3 regions of the Paenibacillus sp. FSL R7-0163 genome follow, and region 2 is predicted to be linked to each of the others. Evidence: riboswitches for the same ligand, from Rfam matches in the RefSeq annotation. Region 2 holds a riboswitch; each other region holds the start of a gene.
What was found. Region 2 has a riboswitch for cyclic di-GMP ahead of NST45_RS22515 (glycosyl hydrolase). Riboswitches for the same ligand answer to the same signal wherever they lie in the genome.
Positions count from the first base shown of each region.

Region 1: linked by a shared signal. The riboswitch ahead of NST45_RS16740 (DUF6612 family protein) and the one ahead of NST45_RS22515 (glycosyl hydrolase) in region 2 are both predicted to bind cyclic di-GMP.
Region 3: linked by a shared signal. The riboswitch ahead of NST45_RS23965 (transglutaminase-like domain-containing protein) and the one ahead of NST45_RS22515 (glycosyl hydrolase) in region 2 are both predicted to bind cyclic di-GMP.

Region 1 covers NZ_CP150224.1:3,748,361-3,752,651, forward strand. The annotation lists gene NST45_RS16735 (NADH-dependent flavin oxidoreductase) at 1-947, opposite strand, end outside; gene NST45_RS16740 (DUF6612 family protein) at 1,060-1,908, opposite strand; cyclic di-GMP riboswitch class I at 2,026-2,117, opposite strand; gene NST45_RS16745 (RNA polymerase sigma factor) at 2,321-2,839, shown strand; gene NST45_RS16750 (DUF4179 domain-containing protein) at 2,823-4,291, shown strand, end outside.
Region 2 covers NZ_CP150224.1:5,099,712-5,104,002, reverse strand. The annotation lists gene NST45_RS22520 (sugar phosphate nucleotidyltransferase) at 37-1,410, shown strand; cyclic di-GMP riboswitch class I at 1,547-1,626, shown strand; gene NST45_RS22515 (glycosyl hydrolase) at 1,639-3,189, shown strand; gene NST45_RS22510 (glycosyl hydrolase) at 3,343-4,291, shown strand, end outside.
Region 3 covers NZ_CP150224.1:5,453,229-5,457,519, reverse strand. The annotation lists gene NST45_RS23980 (glycosyltransferase family 2 protein) at 1-149, shown strand, start outside; gene NST45_RS23975 (GtrA family protein) at 136-543, shown strand; gene NST45_RS23970 (class D sortase) at 646-1,305, shown strand; cyclic di-GMP riboswitch class I at 1,425-1,507, shown strand; cyclic di-GMP riboswitch class I at 1,582-1,662, shown strand; gene NST45_RS23965 (transglutaminase-like domain-containing protein) at 1,676-2,485, shown strand; rRNA gene NST45_RS23960 (16S ribosomal RNA) at 2,853-4,291, shown strand, end outside.

The DNA of each region.
Region 1 (4,291 bases), 1.4 Mb from region 2:
ATATCTCCTACCCCAATTAAAGGTACACGGCCATTGATTTTCTCATGTACATATTGCAGGATTGATTTTTCTTTAAAATCTTCTGATGCAGAAACTTTCTTAAAATCCCCTAATGAAATATGCAGATAATCCAGCTTTTTATCAGCTAATTTATCAATAAGATAAAAGGTGTCTGTGATTTTAATGCCAGGCTCTTCATATTCTTCTGGAGAAAAACGATAACCGACAATAAAATCCTTAACCTTTGAATTGTCAACGACAGCAATAACTGCATCCACTAATTGGTTAATGAAATTAAATCTTTTCTCTAAGCTTCCGCCCCATTGATCATCACGACGGTTGGAGTGTGGAGAGAAGAACTGTTGGACTAAATATGTGTTTGCTCCATGAATTTCTACCCCGTCAAATCCAGCTTGAATAGCACGTTGAGTCGCTTTTTTAAAATCCTCAATTACACCGAAAATTTCATCTTCTGTTAATGCTCTTGGAATTTCTGCATTCGGACGTTCGGCAGCAATGGCGCTGGAGGAAACTGGTTGTACGCCACGTAGTATTTTTGAATCTGTCATTCTTCCTGCATGGAATAGTTGTAAAATAGCTTTTGTTCCATTTCGTTTAATAGTAGATGCTAATCGGCTAAGGCTAGGAATAAATTGATCGGAGGAAACACTAAGTTCACCTTCCCATCCTTTTCCACCCTCTTGTACATTTGCTGCCGCAGTGATGACCGCACCTACTTCGCCCGTTCTTAGTGAATAGTATTTCAATTCATCTTGTGTTACTACACCGTCATAAAAGCTCATTCGCGTGGTCATTGGAGCCATAACCACTCGATTTTTTAATGTCAGTCCTCTGCGAAAATTTAATGTTGTGTCTAGTGCTATCATCTTTTCCCCAACTTTCATTAAATTATATTTAAACAAAATATTATATACATGCGCATACATATAAATTACAGCAATGATTTATTCTTGTCAACTAATAAACAACTGCTGTTGAATACAACAAAAAGCGCTGTTCAGCGGAACAGCGCTTTTTGCTCGATATGAATCGTCCTTATTATTCTAGTTCGGCCGGTTTTACAATGGCTGTACCTTTATTATTCTTGGAATATTTAGCTTCAATTTTCGTGGTGTATGTATCTTTGGCTCCGTCACTTACCAGCACATAACTCAGATCGACTGTCAGCTTTTCCGTTTGCCAGGTCTTAGTATTGACGAATAATTTCCACGTTACGCTTTTGGGTTGAACTGTCTCACCATCCCAGAGGTTCTCCTGGTCATAGAGTTTGATTATCCCCTTAGCTGCTGTCGGATCGGTTACCGTGAATTGTAAGACCGTTTGTGCGCCAGCCGTGCTGACTTTCATGGATTTTTTATAACTTTTGACCGAATCAAGCATGGAAACAGGATCGTATTGGCCTTTAGAGTAAAAGGCATCCCATTCCGTTTTCTCCAGTCCAAGCCAATACTGTGCATCAGGATCGATCGGCTCCCCGTCATCGTCGTAACCTTCATCTTCAGATTCATCGATCAGTTCACTTCCGTCTACAAGATAGTAAAACTCCTTGTCATTGGCATATAGACTGTACGATGTTTCTAAAAGACTACTAGCGACAGTGCCTGCTGCGGCAAAATTCGGCAGACGGTTGATATCCAGCTTCAGAGTGTTGGTGTTGCTGATACGCACCCCGCCGCTTTGAATATCCTGTTTTTTGGTCACATCCAGATGGAAATTCTTTATTGCTTTGGAGGCTGCCGTTACTTTGCTGATCATCTGATCCGCGGTTACTACTGTTGAGGTAGCTGCAGACACTACTCCTGGATTAGACATCCATCCGATCGTTCCGGACAGCAATAAAGCACCTACTGCCAAACTAGTACCTATTGTTTTGAAAAAACTATTCATGTACTTCCCCTTTCGGCCCCTTGCGATAATGTAACGCCGTATAGGTCGAAATAATAAAAGAGCTCAAAATAGACTACATATTCTTAGAGCTATCCTTTATGCTTCATAAGACATCCCTATGGCGGCCTGGCGATCATTTCCTTCTGTCGAAAGGCTTTAGACCCATGGCTTTGTGTCATCATCTTTCGATGATTTTACCTTTAACGCGGACATTCAATTAGTTTTAATAGATTAGGGACGCATGTCCCACCGCTAATTTTATCATGGTTATAATTACCTGTAAACGACTTATCTTCCATTCGAATTCGCTATGATACTCAGAAGAAATACTACAATCAAAATGAAAAATGAACGATTACATACGCTTATAAGTCTTATTAATGAGAACAGCAGAGACAGGGGGTGCAGCAAAATGAGTGACCGGGAAATTTTCGAGCTCTATAAAGAACAAGTATATTATTTTTGTTACTACTTAATGAAAAATCAGGCAGATGCGGAGGATATTTCCCAAGAGGTATTTGTAAAAGTTATCTTAGCGGATAAGTCGAAGGTAAGAAACTTGAAAGCTTGGATTTTACGAATTGCTTCGAATGAGTGCAACAGTGTGATCAAAAGGCGTAAGACGGGGTGGATGAAAGAAGTACGTAATTATTTACTATCCAGGTCTGAGGAATCAAACCCTGTAGAAAAACGTTTGGATCGACAGGAAACTAAAAAAGAATTACAAGGGTTATACAGTCAGCTTCCTGACAAAATCAGAATGGTAGTAGTCCTTCGTTTTATAAACGAATTGACTGTACCCGAGATTTCTAAAGTTATGAGCATACCCGAAGGAACTGTAAAATCCAGACTGAACAAGGGACTTAAAATACTAAATAGAATGGGTGGAACCCAACTAAAGGAGCTGAATAGTAATGAGTCTCTATATTGAAAAAGATAAACATATTCCCCGACCAGATTATGATTTGATGTGGACTGCCATAGAACAAGAAGCATATACACGTCAAAGAAATCTGCATGCCTCCCAGAATACTCCTAGGCCTAATAAAAAGGTTATTCCTATCAGTATTGTCTTTTCTTGCCTCTTACTTGTAGCCATTCCTGTATTCGCTAGTATGACGATTAATTGGGATAAAATTGGTGGTCGAAGTGTGAGTAATGCATTAAATAACGGCATCGGTCAACAGTATAATCTTCAAACTTCCAGTTCAGGAGTAACAATGAATTTGAACGGTGTTGTAACTGATGGAGAAAAAATGAAAATGCTGTTATCACTTGATACTAAATCTGATCTATCCCAATATATTGGATTTGCTACAGAGGAAAACATCATCACTAGTGAATCCGGTGCCAAGGCAAAGGTATACGGTTATTTAGAATACGATCCTGAAAGCCAGAAACTCATTGGAGTATATGAAACACCTGATACATTAAAGGATGATAAAAAGGACTACAAGTTTGAAGCACGGAATCTCATTTTTTACCGTGATCAGAATATTCCCTTACAATCTAATCATCAAGCAGGAGATACAATAATTGATACTGGAGTTAAGCAATACCCAAGCATTCAAATCGAATCCGTTCGACATGTTTCCAATCAAACCATTATCCGTTACAAAGTCGCTGCATCACCATCTGACTTAGGACGGGGTAACCCACATTTGGTAGTTAGTACTGGTGGTCAAGAGAATGAAGCAATTCCAACCATCATGCCTAACGAAGGATCGGATTTATTTATTGAACAGGTTTTTAATATAACTGAATCAGATTGGAAGGAAGCTAGTCTTCATTTTAGTTACATTGAAGAAGCGAAACGATTTTCAGGTACGTGGAAGTTCGATTTTAAAGCAGATGGACAAAAAGCAAGTGAGGCGATTTACACTAAGAAACTGTATAACAGTCCTGAATTTCAAGAAAAGACCGGTATAACCTTAGATCAGCTAGTGGTTACCCCTTTGGATATCCAAATTCTAATAGATGAAAATGATTCGCTTAAAAAAGGAATTGTCCACTATAATACCGCTCAGTTGGTTATAGGTGATAAAACAATCACTGGGGGTTGGAATTTGAAAGGTGATCATTCCGAAAGCTACCAGCATTTATTTCAATTCGAATCTCCGGAATGGTATAACGACTGGTCCGATGTTCCAATGAAACTTATATTAAAGGATGCTGTTATTGAGAAACGTGATACTACTAAGAATTGGATCACTATAAACAAACCTAAAGAAGAAAAGCAGTTCACTTCACTTGATGTCGATGGGTTAAAAATTGAATTCACTTACTATACTGAGGGCGAAAATTTGATTGTCGAATCAACATCCAAATCTTCTGGCTTCAAAAGTGTTAACCAAACTACGTTACGGATTAATGGCAAAGAGGT
Region 2 (4,291 bases):
TATGCTCGATTTCCATAATTCAAGGAGGTTCATTCTATGAAAATGGTACTTCTATCAGGCGGTTCAGGTAAACGGTTATGGCCGTTGTCTAACGACTCACGTTCAAAGCAATTTCTAAAGGTACTTGAAAGCCCTCAAGGTGAACCAGAATCCATGGTACAACGTGTCTGGAGACAGCTGGAGGAAGCAGGGATGGCAGAATCATCTTATCTGGCCACCGGCCGCGGCCAAGTAGAAATGATACAAAGCCAACTGGGAAGTCATGTGCCGATTATCGTTGAACCGGAGCGTCGGGATACTTTTCCGGCTATCGCCTTAACAGCTACCTATCTTTATTCAGTGGCAGGTGTTTCTCCAGCGGAGACGGTAGCAATATTGCCTGTTGACCCTTATGTAGAAGCATCCTTTTTCGATACCATAGCTATGCTTGAGGGGACCATGCTGGAAAGTGGAGCAAATCTGGCACTAATGGGTGTTGTTCCTGAACATGCCTCAGAGAAATACGGATATATTATTCCTACCGCTGAAGAGGCGGGGGGGAATGGTTTTATGAAGGTGAGTCACTTTCAAGAGAAACCAGACCGCATACAAGCAGAACAGCTCATCGAGCAAAATGCATTGTGGAATTGCGGAGTGTTTGCCTTCCGTTTAGGGTACTTGTTAGATATTTTGCAGCGTAAAGGGTTGCCTTTAGGATATGAAGAATTGCAGAAGCAGTATAAGCTATTGTCTTCCATCAGCTTTGATTATGAAGTGGTGGAGAAAGAAGAACATATTGTGGTGCAGCCGTATGATGGATTCTGGAAGGATCTTGGAACGTGGAATACGCTGACAGAGGAAATGAGCAGCAAGCATGTAGGAAAAGGTTTTGTGACGGCGGATTCTGAGGGGACTTGCTTGATTAATGAGCTGGACATTCCGATTACGGTAATTGGTGCGAAGGATCTGATCATTGCGGCTAGCCCGGATGGAATTCTAGTTACCCATAAAGCTGAGAGCCCACGGATTAAAGAAGTGCTGAAGACCTTTGAACAAAGACCGATGTACGAGGAACGCCGCTGGGGCCATTACAAAGTTATTGATTATGTGAAATATGATGAAGGCAATGAAGTGCTGACCAAACGGATTTTTATATCCGAGGGGAATAATATCAGCTATCAATTACATCGCAAGCGTAGTGAAATTTGGACAATCGTCAGCGGCGAAGCAAGTATTGTGCTGAATGAGAAAAAACATAATGTGAAGGCTGGGGACGTGGTACGTATACCGGAAGGAACGAAACACGCGATCCTTGCTTTGACGGATGTTGAGTTTATAGAGGTACAGACGGGGTCTGAATTAGTAGAAGAAGATAACATACGTATTACTTTAGACTGGAATGATATAGAACTACAACAATTCATTTCATAGGTCTAACCTATCTATTTAACCAATTCAAAATTTCTTGAAACAGGTAAATTGACTCAATTATCAAAAAAAGTCATAAAAACACTAAATATATCATTAATTGTCGTCGATACTTACGGTAAGAGAGATTATTTCTCTTAAATTGAAAAGGCAAACCTATCGAAAGGTAGGGACGCAAAGCTATAGGGCCTTCGAAAGAGTGGCAGCCTGGCTACCGAAAGGGAGATTATTTTGAAAGCTTACCGTACGTATCGATTGTTTGGTGCATTTATGTCACTCGTCCTGTTTCTGACTGCACTTCCGCTTGCTGTTGGAATTTCGCCGTCTATTGTCATAGCTGCTTCAAATTCTGGAACGCCAGTTACCCCAGGTGCCTCACCTGAAGCCGTAAAGCTGCTTAACTATTTTTACTCGATCTCAGGAAAAGGCATTATTGCTGGTCAACATGACTATTTAGAAAGTCCAGATGAAATTAACAATATGCTGAAGGGAACCAGCGGACAATATGCGGCTCTTCACGGTTATGAAATGGGTGCGATCAGTGGTCAGTCCGAAGCAACGATGGCTTGGCAACGTCAAAATGTGGTGAACAGCGCCATCAACTGGAATAAAGCGGGCGGGATCGTAGCTATGACTTTTCATGCTAACCTGCCGGGCACCTCTTATGACTGGGATAATGTGAAAAAAACACTTAGCCAGAGTGAGTTCGATAGTTACGTTACACCGGGTACTAAGCAATATAATAATCTGATCGCTGAGCTTGATAAGGTGGCAGTCTCTTTAAAAAGCTTGCGCGATGCCAATGTTCCGGTGCTTTGGAGACCCTATCATGAAATGAACGGGAACTGGTTCTGGTGGGGGAAGAAAAATAACTTTTCTAAACTATGGAATATAATGTATGACCGTTTTGTTAACGTTCATAAATTAAATAATCTGTTATGGGTATGGAGTCCGAATGCTCCCAATGTTTGGTCAGATCCTTATGCGCTAACTTATCCAGGTGCTGATAAAGTAGATATTCTGGCAGCAGATATATACGAAAATGATTACCAGCAAAAATACTATGACAGCTTGTTGAGTCTAGCCGCAGGCAAACCGATTGCGATCGGGGAGAATGGTGAAATGCCTAATCTGGAGAAGCTTCAGCAATCGCAAAGTAAATGGACGTATATGATGAGCTGGGGAAAAATGCTTTACGAAAATAACAGTGCAGACACAATCAAAATATTTATGAATAGCAACTACACCCTGACCAGAGATAAATTAAATACTGGTCTGGCTCCGACACCTAGCGCCGCACCAGCGCCGGCACCTTCCGAAGAAGAGGGGGAGGCAGCAATTCCTCTCGCGAAGGGGCTTGCAGGAGAGTATTACAACAACATGTTGTTGTCGGGAGCGGCAACTCTTAACAGAACTGATGCAATAATCGATTTCAATTGGCGGCAAGGATCGCCGGATGCCGCCCTCGGGATTGATCGTTTCTCCATACGTTGGAGCGGTAAAATTAAGCCATTATATGATGAGCAATATACATTTTACACTACCTCAGATGATGGCATCCGTGTCTGGGTGAATGGGGAATCCGTGATTGATAGTTGGACTAAGCAAAGTGGTACTGAGCGTAAGGGCACTATAACGCTGAAGGCTGGCCGGCTATACGATATCAAGGTGGAGTATTACGAGAATGAAGGCGATGCGAGAGTCCGCTTGATGTGGGAAAGTGCTAGTCAAGCTAAAGAGACAGTTCCAGCAAGTGCACTTTTTCTTCCGGATGTCTCCTGATTGATGAAAATTAAAGGTCGATCCTTAGTGGCTCTGCGTTATTGCAGAGCTACTAAGCTATAGTCCTCATTAGGTCAGAAGACGATTGTCCGATAACAGGTATGTTTATTTAGCACCTGTAGAGGCAGTACAGCTACCGAAAGGAGGATTTATTTGCGTAAATATTATAAGAAAAACAGATTGTTGTTTACTATGTTACCGGTGTTTATTATTTTTTCCTTGCTGCCTTGGGGAGAGGTTAAGAGTCTTCCGAAGGCTATGAGTGTTTCTTCCTCTTTACCTCCGGTTATACCCAGTAATCCATCGGCTTCTGAAGAGGCTAAGCAACTGCTGAGTAATTTGGTGAATCTACGTGGCAAAGGGATTTTGTCCGGCCAGCATGATTATCTAGAAAGCCCAGATGAACTGGTTCATAAGCTGAAGAATACTTCGGGACAAAATGCCGTTCTACATGGTTATGAATTAGGGGCGATTAATAATCAATCCGAAGGGACGATCGCAGAACAGCGGCAAGCAGTGATAGACAGTGCAATTGAATGGCATCACGAGGGTGGCATTGTAGCCATGACATTCCATCAGAGTTTGCCGGGAACATCTCCAGAATGGTCCAATGTAAACAGAAGTCTCAGTCAAGAGAAATTTAATGCTTATGTTACACCTGGGACAGCTCAGTATAAGAGGCTAATCTCAGATCTAGACGAGGTTGCTGGATATTTGGGACAATTGCGTGATGCCGGAGTTCCAGTCTTATGGCGACCTTACCATGAAATGAATGGCGGTTGGTTTTGGTGGGGGAAAAAGGACAATTTTTCAGAGCTTTGGAGTATTGTCTATGATCGTTTTGTAAACACACACAAGCTAAATAATCTACTGTGGGTATGGAATCCGAATGCGCCGAATGAATGGTCAGATCCTTATGCTGCATATTATCCCGGTGGGGATAAACTCGATGTTCTGGCTGCGGATATCTACAATAACGATTATAAGCAGTCCTACTATGAGGATCTGCTCGCATTGGCCGAGGGTAAACCTATCGGAATCGGGGAGAGCGGACAGCTGCCGAACCCGGATGTATTAACTGAGAAACAAAATAAATGGGTCT
Region 3 (4,291 bases), 350 kb from region 2:
TTCTGATGCTGTTGGGTGTGATTGGGGAGTATATCGGACGGATTTATGACGAGTCTAAAGATAGACCGCTATACATTGTTAGTGAGACTAAAGGCTACCAGAACGAAGAACAACTGGACCGCCGGAAGGACCACAATGATGTCAGATAAGAACTTGCGTGCTGCATTCATACAGTTCCTTAAATTTAATGCCGTAGGTTTGCTCAATACGCTTATTGATTTTGTGATTTTCACATTGTTGAATTCACTAGGGATGGTATACGCATTGGCGCAGGTGATCTCCTATAGTGCAGGTACGGCGAATAGCTTTATTTTGAATAAAAAAGTAACCTTTCGTGATCGCGACCGGGGGAATAAAGAAGGCTTCGACCGCGTGCAGCTGGTCAAGTTTATCGTGCTGAATCTGGTAGTGCTCGGAATATCACTGCTGCTAATGCATCTGTTGACAGACAGACTAGGTATTCAAGTCTTGATCTCCAAGGTGCTGGTTACCTTTATCACGGTGATCATCAATTTCTTTGGAAGTCGTAAATGGGTATTTTAAACATTAATTTCAGGCAGAAGGAGTTGCTATGCTTAAAGGCAAGTAGCTGTTTCTGCTTGATTTGTATATAACCATAGAAACAATATACGGAGGTGAATAACATTGCGTAAATTCTCCTATCTACTCATACTGGCTGGGATACTTATCATGTTATATCCGACAGCTAACGAATGGTACAACGACAGGCAGCAGGAGAAGTTATTAGAAACGGCTGAACTAAGCACTGCCGATAGTACTCCCCAGCCAGATTTGAAGAGCAGGTATGCTGAAGTTACTCAGCTGTTAGCAGAGGAATCGGTTCTGGATGCTCAGGCACAGCCCCAACCCCAAGAGACAGAAAAGCCTGAACCGGAGATTGAGGTCGGTGGCAAAGTAATCGCACTAATTGAAATCGTTAAGATTGATTTGAAGCTGCCTGTATTAGAAGGGGCTACAAAAGCTAATATGAAACATGCTGCAGCCCATATGAAAGAAACGGCACCCCTTGGAGAGATCGGAAATGCTGCAATCGCGGCGCATCGGGCTAGAACTACGGGTCGTTTGTTTAACAGATTGAATGAGGTTGTTGTGGGGGATGTTATCACGGTAAAGACTAGTGATCAGGTGTTTAACTATGAGGTATACGATATTTCTGTTGTAGATCCGAGTGATGTCTCCGTTCTTGACGGGAATGACAAGGATAAGATTCTTACTCTGATTACATGTGATCCGCTAGTGAATCCAACGCATCGGCTGATTGTTCATGCTAAATTAACAAAATGAGAATAGTGAATGACAAGAAAACACAAATACCGGGAGATATTTATAAAATAATGGGTAATCTAGTAAATTAGGTCTTGTTCACAACTATAAATATGATAGTATTATACTATAAAAGCTAAACACGATAACGGCAAACCTTCCGAAAGGTAGGGACGCAAAGCTAAAGGGCCTTTTCCCGAAAGGATGGCAGCCAGCTACCGAATGAAGAGGCTTTTTTTGTTTGTTTCAAATGGATTCTATCAATTATATCTAGTAAAGCTAGAACAGATAGAGCTTATACGATAACGGCAAACCTATCGAAAGGTAGGGACGCAAAGCTAAAGGGCCTTCCCGAAAGGATGGCAGCCAGCTACCGAAAGGAGTTTTATCCGTGAAAAAGGTTTATTTTATGCTGGTGGCGTTGTTCGTCCTAATGACTTCAGTTCCGGTAAGTACAGCTCAAGCTGCAAGTGCAGATGCCAGCTGGTTGATTACATCCAAAGTGGCTCAAGGTGTTATTGGTATTAACTATGATATTCCGAAAGATAAAAGAATCAAACTCATGATCACCAAAGATAACAGCAGCTATACTTATAACTTGTATGCTTCTGGACAAGCTGAGGACTTCCCTTTGCAACAAGGAAATGGGACTTATAAGGTTTCTGTTCTGGAGAACACAACCGGTAATAAATACAAAGCGTTATATTCCGAAGTAGTAGACGTAACCATGAGTGACTCGAATTCCGTATATTTGGGCTCCGTACAGAATGTGAAATGGAGTTCTTCTGATAAAGCGATTGTCAAAGCTAAACAATTAGTACAAGGCAAAACAACAGACGAAGAGAAAGTTAAAGCGATCTATAACTATGTAGTTGCGAATGTACAATATGACTACTCTCTTGCTAATAGTGTAACTACTGATTATATTCCAAGCATCGATAAGACATTGACTACTAAAAAAGGGATTTGCTATGATTACGCTTCTCTTTTTGCCGCAATGCTGCGGAGTGTAGATGTTCCTGCTAAGTTGGTAATGGGGAATACAAGCTACGTTACGCAATATCATGCCTGGAACGAAGTATTGCTTAATGGGAAGTGGGTTACCATTGATACTACAGTGGATGCAGGACTTGCAAAGAGTGATAAGAAAACCGATTTAATTAAAGCCTCAAGCAAATATACTGCGGCAAAATACTATTAAATTCGCCGCTAGAAACATAACTCTATTAAATAAACAACTAGCTTAATTATTAAGCTAGTTGTTTATTTTTATATTAGGGGTTGCTTTTCTATTAATAGTTGGGGTATTATAGGTAAGCGTTGTTAGACAGTGTACAGGCGATACAAACGAGGCTGATAAAAAGCTTCGAAAAATAAAGCTTGCATTTCTGAAAACAACATGATATATTATAAGAGTTGCTGCTGAGACATTAAACGGCGTCAACGAGAACTTGATCTTTGAAAACTGAACAACGAGTGAGTAGGAAATCACGCAAGTGATATCCAAAATTAGAGAATTAATTTTCTCGTCAGATGTTTCAAAATGAGCATATCGCTCTTTTCAATACTAATTGGAGAGTTTGATCCTGGCTCAGGACGAACGCTGGCGGCGTGCCTAATACATGCAAGTCGAGCGGAGTTATTTTGAAAGCTTGCTTTCAAAATAACTTAGCGGCGGACGGGTGAGTAACACGTAGGCAACCTGCCCTTCAGACTGGGATAACTACCGGAAACGGTAGCTAATACCGGATAATTTCTTTTTTCTCCTGAGAGAAGAATGAAAGACGGAGCAATCTGTCACTGAGGGATGGCCTGCGGCGCATTAGCTAGTTGGTGGGGTAACTACCACCAAGGCGACGATGCGTAGCCGACCTGAGAGGGTGAACTACCACACTGGGACTGAGACACTACCAGACTCCTACGGGAGGCAGCAGTAGGGAATCTTCCGCAATGGGCGAAAGCCTGACGGAGCAACGCCGCGTGAGTGATGAAGGTTTTCGGATCGTAAAGCTCTGTTGCCAGGGAAGAACGTCCGGTAGAGTAACTGCTACCGGAGTGACGGTACCTGAGAAGAAAGCCCCGGCTAACTACGTGCCAGCAGCCGCGGTAATACGTAGGGGGCAAGCGTTGTCCGGAATTATTGGGCGTAAAGCGCGCGCAGGCGGCTATTTAAGTCTGGTGTTTAAACCTTGGGCTCAACCTGAGGTCGCACTGGAAACTGGGTGGCTTGAGTACAGAAGAGGAAAGTGGAATTCCACGTGTAGCGGTGAAATGCGTAGATATGTGGAGGAACACCAGTGGCGAAGGCGACTTTCTGGGCTGTAACTGACGCTGAGGCGCGAAAGCGTGGGGAGCAAACAGGATTAGATACCCTGGTAGTCCACGCCGTAAACGATGAGTGCTAGGTGTTAGGGGTTTCGATACCCTTGGTGCCGAAGTTAACACAGTAAGCACTCCGCCTGGGGAGTACGGTCGCAAGACTGAAACTCAAAGGAATTGACGGGGACCCGCACAAGCAGTGGAGTATGTGGTTTAATTCGAAGCAACGCGAAGAACCTTACCAGGTCTTGACATCCCTCTGAATCTGCTAGAGATAGCAGCGGCCTTCGGGACAGAGGAGACAGGTGGTGCATGGTTGTCGTCAGCTCGTGTCGTGAGATGTTGGGTTAAGTCCCGCAACGAGCGCAACCCTTAACTTTAGTTGCCAGCAGGTAATGCTGGGCACTCTAGAGTGACTGCCGGTGACAAACCGGAGGAAGGTGGGGATGACGTCAAATCATCATGCCCCTTATGACCTGGGCTACACACGTACTACAATGGTACCGGTACAACGGGAAGCGAAGCCGCGAGGTGGAGCCAATCCCATCAAAGCCGGTCTCAGTTCGGATTGCAGGCTGCAACTCGCCTGCATGAAGTCGGAATTGCTAGTAATCGCGGATCAGCATGCCGCGGTGAATACGTTCCCGGGTCTTGTACACACCGCCCGTCACACCACGAGAGTTTACAA